DNA from 2 places in the Arthrobacter sp. MW3 TE3886 genome. Region 2 is predicted to be linked to the other one. Evidence: predicted binding sites of a transcription regulator. Region 2 holds the regulator's gene; the other holds the start of a gene.
The links. Region 2 encodes LexA, which represses DNA repair genes until DNA is damaged. Its sites were predicted from a motif close to TCGAACANNTGTTCGA; they were not measured.
Positions count from the first base shown of each region.

Region 1: ruvA (Holliday junction branch migration protein RuvA) is a predicted target of LexA. The motif match lies at 1,650-1,665, and genes of this name have one in related genera.

Region 1 covers NZ_JBGCAN010000001.1:2,929,219-2,932,622, forward strand. Annotated here, with positions in the region: gene ruvB (Holliday junction branch migration DNA helicase RuvB) at 1-942, opposite strand, end outside; gene ruvA (Holliday junction branch migration protein RuvA) at 935-1,579, opposite strand; gene ruvC (crossover junction endodeoxyribonuclease RuvC) at 1,703-2,281, opposite strand; gene ABH915_RS13310 (YebC/PmpR family DNA-binding transcriptional regulator) at 2,330-3,085, opposite strand; gene pdxT (pyridoxal 5'-phosphate synthase glutaminase subunit PdxT) at 3,089-3,404, opposite strand, start outside.
Region 2 covers NZ_JBGCAN010000001.1:1,770,358-1,773,761, forward strand. Annotated here, with positions in the region: gene ABH915_RS08045 (ATP-dependent DNA helicase) at 1-1,404, shown strand, start outside; gene lexA (transcriptional repressor LexA) at 1,542-2,291, opposite strand; gene ABH915_RS08055 (LysM peptidoglycan-binding domain-containing protein) at 2,652-3,242, shown strand; gene ABH915_RS08060 (histidinol-phosphate transaminase) at 3,311-3,404, shown strand, end outside.

The DNA of each region.
Region 1 (3,404 bases), 1.2 Mb from region 2:
CGGCGTCCGGCCCAGCAGTCCCTCCCGCACCAGATAGGGCTCGGCGACCGTTTCCACGGTCTCCGTTTCCTCGCCGACGGCGATCGCGAGCGTGGACAGGCCGACCGGCCCGCCGCCGAACTTGGTAATGAGGGCCTCGAGAACGGCACGGTCCAGCCGGTCCAGGCCGCGCTTGTCCACCTCATACATGTCCAGGGCCGCAGACGCCGCCCGCGCATCGATTTGCTCAATGCCGTGCACGAGCGCCCAGTCCCGGACGCGGCGCAGGAGCCGGTTGGCGATGCGCGGCGTGCCCCGGGACCGGCCGGCGATCTCGCTGAATCCGGCGGAATTGACCTTCAGGTCCAGCAGGCCGGCGGAACGGCGCAGGACCAGTTCCAGCTCCTCGACGGAGTAAAACTCAAGGTGGCCGGTGAAACCGAAGCGGTCCCGCAGCGGCCCGGGAAGGAGGCCCGCCCGCGTAGTGGCGCCGACGAGGGTGAAGGGCGGCAGCTCCAGCGGAATGGCCGTGGCGCCGGCGCCCTTGCCGACGACGATATCGACGCGGAAATCCTCCATCGCCATATACAGCATTTCCTCGGCCGGCCGGGACATGCGGTGGATTTCATCCAGGAACAGGACCTCGCCCTCGGAGAGCGAGGAAAGGATGGCCGCGAGGTCACCCGCGTGCTGGATGGCCGGGCCGCTGCTGATCCGCAGCGGGACGTTCATTTCGGCCGCGATGATCATGGACAGGGTGGTCTTGCCCAGGCCGGGAGGGCCGGAGAGCAGCACGTGGTCCGCGCTGCGGCCACGCATGCGCGAGGCCTCCAGGACGAGGGAGAGCTGCTTGCGGACCCGGTGCTGGCCCACGAAGTCGTGCAGGTTCTTGGGCCGCAGGGCGGCTTCGATGACCCGCTCCTCCGGCTCCTCTCCCCCGGCGACGATCGACGGCTCAGCCACGCGCGCCTACCCGGTTTCCGGCGCGGGCGCCGTCCTGGCCCAGCCAGCGCAGCGTCGCGCGGAGAATCTCCGCCACATTGCCGTTGGCGGCAAGGTCCGGGGAATCGGCCAGGGACTTGTCGATGCTGGCCGTGGCATCCTTTTCGGACCAGCCCAGGCTGGTCATCGCGGCCACCACCTGGGGCTTCCAGACTGATTCCGCGGACACGGCCGCGACAGGCGCGCCGGCAGTGCCGTGCGGCACAAGCTTGCCGGCGAGTTCGAGCACGATCCGGCCGGCCACCTTCGGTCCGATGCCGGGGACCTTCGTGAAGGCCTTGCCGTCGCCGGAGTGTGCGGCCACCCGGATGGCTTCCGGCTCGTGGACGGCCAGCACGGCCAGGGCGAGGCGGGGACCGACGCCGCTGACGCTGAGCAGCACGTCAAACACCTCGCGCTCGTCATCGCTCGCGAAGCCGTACAGGGTCAGCGAGTCCTCCCGCACGATCAGGGACGTGAACAGCTTTCCCTCCTCACCCACGCGGAGGCCGCTGAGGGTCTGCGGTGTGGCGTTGACGCTCATGCCGGCCCCGTTGAGGTCGATCACGGCGGAGGACAGGCCAACATGCGCAACGGTTCCGCGAAGAAAACTGATCAAGGCCGGGCTCCTGGTCTAACTGGCGTCTGTAACGGGGATTAAAGAAAGTACGGCCGGGCATGCCGGCTATCCGAACATATCTACGAATACCCTACCAAGCTCCGCGGCGCCACAGCCGGACATTCAGCGCGCACGGCGCGCTTTTGCCTCCGCGTCCGCCCACGCCCGCTGCGCCGGAGTGAGGGACTGGCTGCCCGGCCCCGTAGTCGAGACGGCGGCGCCGCTGCCGGCCCGCCAGGCATGGGTGATGGCCAACGCGAGGGCGTCGGCGGCGTCGGCCGGGCGCGGGGGCGCGTCCAGCCGGAGGATCTTGGTCACCAGCTTGGTGACGGCGTCCTTGTTCGAGGTCCCGCTTCCGGTCACGGCGGCCTTGACCTCCGACGGGGTGTGCAGCGCCACCGGGATGCCACGGCGCGCGGCGGCCGCAATGACCACGCCGGAGGCCTGCGCCACCCCCATGACCGTGCTGACGTTGAGTTGGGAAAAGACCCGTTCCACGGCGAGGACGTGCGGCTCGTACTTGTCCAGCCACTCATCGATGGATGTGGCGATGACCAGCAGCCGCTGGTCCAGGCTCTCCTCGGGGGAAGTTCCCACGACGCCGAAGGCCACCATGGTGGCCCGCCGGTTCCGCTCGACGTCGACGACGCCGATCCCGCAACGGGTGAGGCCCGGGTCAACCCCCAACACGCGCAACGTCACGATTGGGCCGTCAAGACCGGGCCTCAACGTCTCGGCGAGGTGAGCGCGTCACTCAGCTTCCAGTGCGGCCTGCACTTCGTCGCTGAGGTCGGCGTTGCTGTAGACGTTCTGGACGTCGTCGAGTTCTTCCAGGGCGTCCACGAGCTTCATGAACTTCTTGGCGGCGTCGAGGTCCAGCGGCACCTGCATGGACGGCACAAACTCGGCCTCGTCAGTGTCGTACTCGATGCCGGCTTCCTTGAGGGCATCGCGGATGGCCTGCAGGTCGGTCGGCTCGGAGTGGATCTCGAAGCTGTCGCCGTTGTCCTTGACTTCCTCTGCCCCGGCGTCGAGGACTGCCATCAGGACGTCGTCCTCGCTGAGGCCGTTCTTCGGCAGCGAAACGACGCCCTTGCGGGAGAAGAGGTAGCTGACGGAGCCGGGATCGGCGATCGTGCCGCCGTTGCGGGAGATGGCGAGCCGGACCTCGGAGGCGGCACGGTTCTTGTTGTCCGTGAGGCACTCGATCAGCAGCGCGGAACCCTGCGGGCCGCGGCACTCGTACATGATTTCGGTGTAGTCGACGACCTCGCCGGTGAGCCCGGCGCCGCGCTTGATGGCGCGGTCGATATTGTCAGCGGGCACCGATGTCTTCTTGGCCTTGGTGACGGCCAGTTCCAGGCTGGGGTTGCCGGAGAGGTCAGGGCCGCCCATGCGCGCCGCGACTTCGATGTTCTTGATCAGCTTGGCGAACGACTTGGCCCGGCGGCTATCAAGGATGGCCTTCTTGTGCTTGGTCGTCGCCCATTTGGAGTGGCCTGACATGCTTTACGCTTCTCCTCTGATCATTCGAATAAACAGTTCATGCACGCGCTTTTCCCCCGTCACTTCCGGGTGGAAGGAGGTGGCCAGCAGCTTGCCGGAACGCACTGCAACAATTCTAGCCGTCCCGTCCAGGGATTCGGGGTGGCCGGCTTTGGACGGTTCCACCTGGGCGAGGACTTCGACGCCGTCGCCGACGCGCTCCACCCAGGGCCCGCGGATGAAGACGGCGTGGACCGGGGCCACTGCCCCGCCGGCGGCGCTGAACCCGAGCCCCCTGAAGTCCAGGTCCGTCTCGAAGGACTCACGCTGCCGGCCGAAG
Region 2 (3,404 bases):
GCCGAATGCTTCAGCGAGCTGGCGCGTCAGAACGCCGCCGACGCCGACGTCGTGGTCACCAACCACGCCATGCTCGCCGTCAGCGCCTTCGAAGGCCTGGCGGTGCTGCCCGAGTACGACGTCGTGGTGGTGGATGAGGCGCACGAACTCCAGGACCGCGTCACGGGCGCGGTTTCGGGCCAGCTCTCCGTGGCGATGGTGCACGCCGCCGCGTCCGGGGCCCGGAAGCACACGGGCATCACCGTGGATGCGCTGAACAATGCCGCCGCCCACCTGGAGCTGGCCATCGACGGCGTCCCCAGCGGGCTGATGCCCAATGGCCTGAACAGCGAGCAGTTGGACTGCATCGATCAGCTGCGCGACGCGTGCCGCGCCGCCCTGTCCGATTCCAAGGGGGACAGCTCCGCGACGGCCGACGGCGGACGCCAGCTGGCCCGTTCACGGCTCATGGTCATCCTGGAACTCTGTGAACGCCTCCTGGCCGCGCGCGAAAACCGCGAAGTCGTGTGGTTCTCCCGCAACAGCAGCTTCGACCCGGCACAGGGCTACTCCCAGCCGGACGAGAGCGCGCCGGCCTTGATCAATGTTGCCCCGCTGAGCGTCGCAGGACGGTTGCGCGAAGGCCTGTTCGCGGACCACACCGTCATCCTGACCTCGGCCACACTGGCCATCGGCGCCGCCTTCGAACCCGCCGCCGGAGGCCTGGGCCTGGTTGGCAACGGCGCCCCGAGCTGGACCGGCGTCGACGTCGGATCCCCGTTCGACTACCCGAAGCAGGGCATCCTCTACGTCGCCAGGCACCTGCCCAAACCCGGCCGCGGAACGTCCCCCGAGGCTTTGGACGAACTCGAGAAGCTGATCCGCGCTTCCGGCGGCGGTGCGCTGTGCCTGTTCTCCTCGCGGCGTGCGGCCGAGGAAGCAGCCGAGGCCATGCGGCCCCGGCTGGGCCTCAGCATCCTGTGCCAGGGGGAGTCGACCATGACGGCGCTCGTGCGGCAGTTCGCCGACGAGCCCGACACGTGTTTGTTCGGCACCATGTCGCTCTGGCAGGGCGTCGACGTCCCTGGCGTGTCCTGCCGGCTGGTGGTCATCGACCGGATTCCCTTCCCGCGGCCGGACGACCCGCTGATGACGGCACGTTCGCGGGCCGTGGCCCAGGCCGGCGGCAATGGCTTCATGGCCGTCTCGGCCACGCATGCCGCCATCCGCCTCGCGCAGGGCGCCGGACGGCTGATCCGTTCGACCTCGGATAAGGGCGTGGTGGCAGTGCTGGATTCGCGGCTCTCCACGGAGCGCTACGGCGGCTTCCTGCGCGCCGCGCTGCCGCCGTTCTGGCCCACCACCGATTCATCGATAGCCATGGCGGCCCTGAAGCGCCTGGCGAAGGACCCCGCGAAAGACTAGGTCCCAAGCCAGGCGCCACCCTGCGCGGAATTCCGCGCGGGGTGGCCGCCACTGGCGGCCTGGCCCGGGATGGCTAAGGGGAGCGCAGCTTAGAGGGAACGCGGTTTAGAGGGAGCGCGGTTTAGAGGGAGCGCGGTTTAGAGGGAGCGCAGTACCGAGACGACTTTGCCCATGATGACGGCGTGGTCGCCGAGGATGGGCTCGTACTGGGTGTTTTGCGGCAGCAGCCAGGTGTGGCCGTCCCGCTGGCGGAATGTCTTGACCGTGGCTTCGTCGTCCAGCAGGGCGGCCACGATGTCGCCGTTCAGGGCATCACCCTGGCGGCGGACAACCACCCAGTCGCCGTCGCAGATGGCGGCGTCAATCATTGAATCGCCAGCGACCTTGAGCATGAAGAGTTCGCCATGACCCACGAGCTGGCGGGGCAGCGGCATGACGTCCTCCACCACCTGGTCCGCGAGGATCGGGCCGCCGGCGGCGATGCGTCCGACGAACGGCACCATTGCCGTGTCAGTGGCGCTGGCGAGCTCGGTTACCGACAGGCCGCCCACGGCCCGCAAGGGACTGGATTTCTCGATCCCCGATATCGGCGTGGTTCCCTCGTCCAGGGTCAGCGGCATGAGCACTTCCATGGCTCGGGGCCGCTTCGGATCACGCCGCAGGTAGCCAAGCTTCTCAAGCTGGGAGAGCTGGTGGGTCACGCTCGAGAGGCTGGCGAGACCGACGGTGTCGCCGATCTCGCGCATCGACGGCGGGTAGCCCTTGTCCGTGACGGACCGCTGGATGGTCTCCAGGATTTTCTTTTGCCGGACGGTGAGGCTCTTGGGGGCCCGGGCGGGCTGCGGGCTCCGTGGGGTGGCCCTGCCGCCGGTGGCTTGTGCTGCCATGTTCGCCAATGCCTTTCCGTTCCGCCCGGCTGCCGTGGCTACTGTCACCGGGAACTTCCGGCCTGAAATGTCAGACCCTGCTGATCAACTACGAATGAATTCCCTCAGGGAGTTCAAAGTGGTTGTCCTGTCCCTCAAAAATAGGCCAGCCGCAGACCTTTTTCAAACATTTGTTCTAGCGAGTCTCGACATCGTTCGTTAGTAAGTGCTAAAACAGAACAAGCAAGATTCGAATATGTGTTCGATTTCGCTGATCTGGGTTCGCAAGCGATGTTCGGTTCTATGTTCGAAGGTTCGGCCGGTTGGCGGAGAGTACATGAGTACGCCGGGCGGCAACTATGGTCCAGGAGGGCTCAGTTCATGTCAGTTTCAAGCGCGTTTCACGGCACTAGCATTCAGGGCATCGCGACCGGCCGCCGAGGTGTTGTTCCGGGCGGCGCGGCGGATCGCCGCAGCATCGGATACGGCAGCATCGGACACAGTGGCATCGAACACGGCGACATCAGCCAGGGCGGCATGGGGCCGGGCAGTTCCCGTTACGGCAACGTCTACCCGCTCAATGCCAGGCGCCGCACGTCCGCGACGTCGCAGGCGCCCCAAGGGGCCACGGGCGCGGTTTCCGCCGGCCGGCCGAAGCAGCCGCCGCTGCGGCTCACCCGGCGCGGACGCTTCGTCTTTTTCGGTGTCCCCCTGATCCTGCTGGCGGCGTTCATCCTGTCCTTGAGCGGATTCCTCAACGCTCCCGCCAAGGCGGCAGATTCCGCGGACCAGCTCTCGGTGACGCCGACCGTTTCCGTCACAGTGCAACCGGGGGAGTCCCTCTGGGCCATTGCGGGGTCGGTGGCTCCGGAGCGCGATCCCCGAGACGTCGTGGCGGACATCGTGCAGCTGAACAATCTGGACGCCGCGGGTGTCATGCCGGGCCAGCAGCTGTTCGTCCCGGCCAAGTAACCTCCCCCAGATGCCGTCGCAGGCGTCACAGTTTCAGCGCCCGTCCCGCTACCACTTAAACTGGTCACGTGACTGACCAGCTTGAGCGCCTCAACCGACTGCCCCTCCGAACCAATCTGCGTGGCCTGCGTCCGTATGGCGCGCCGCAGCTGGACGTCCCCA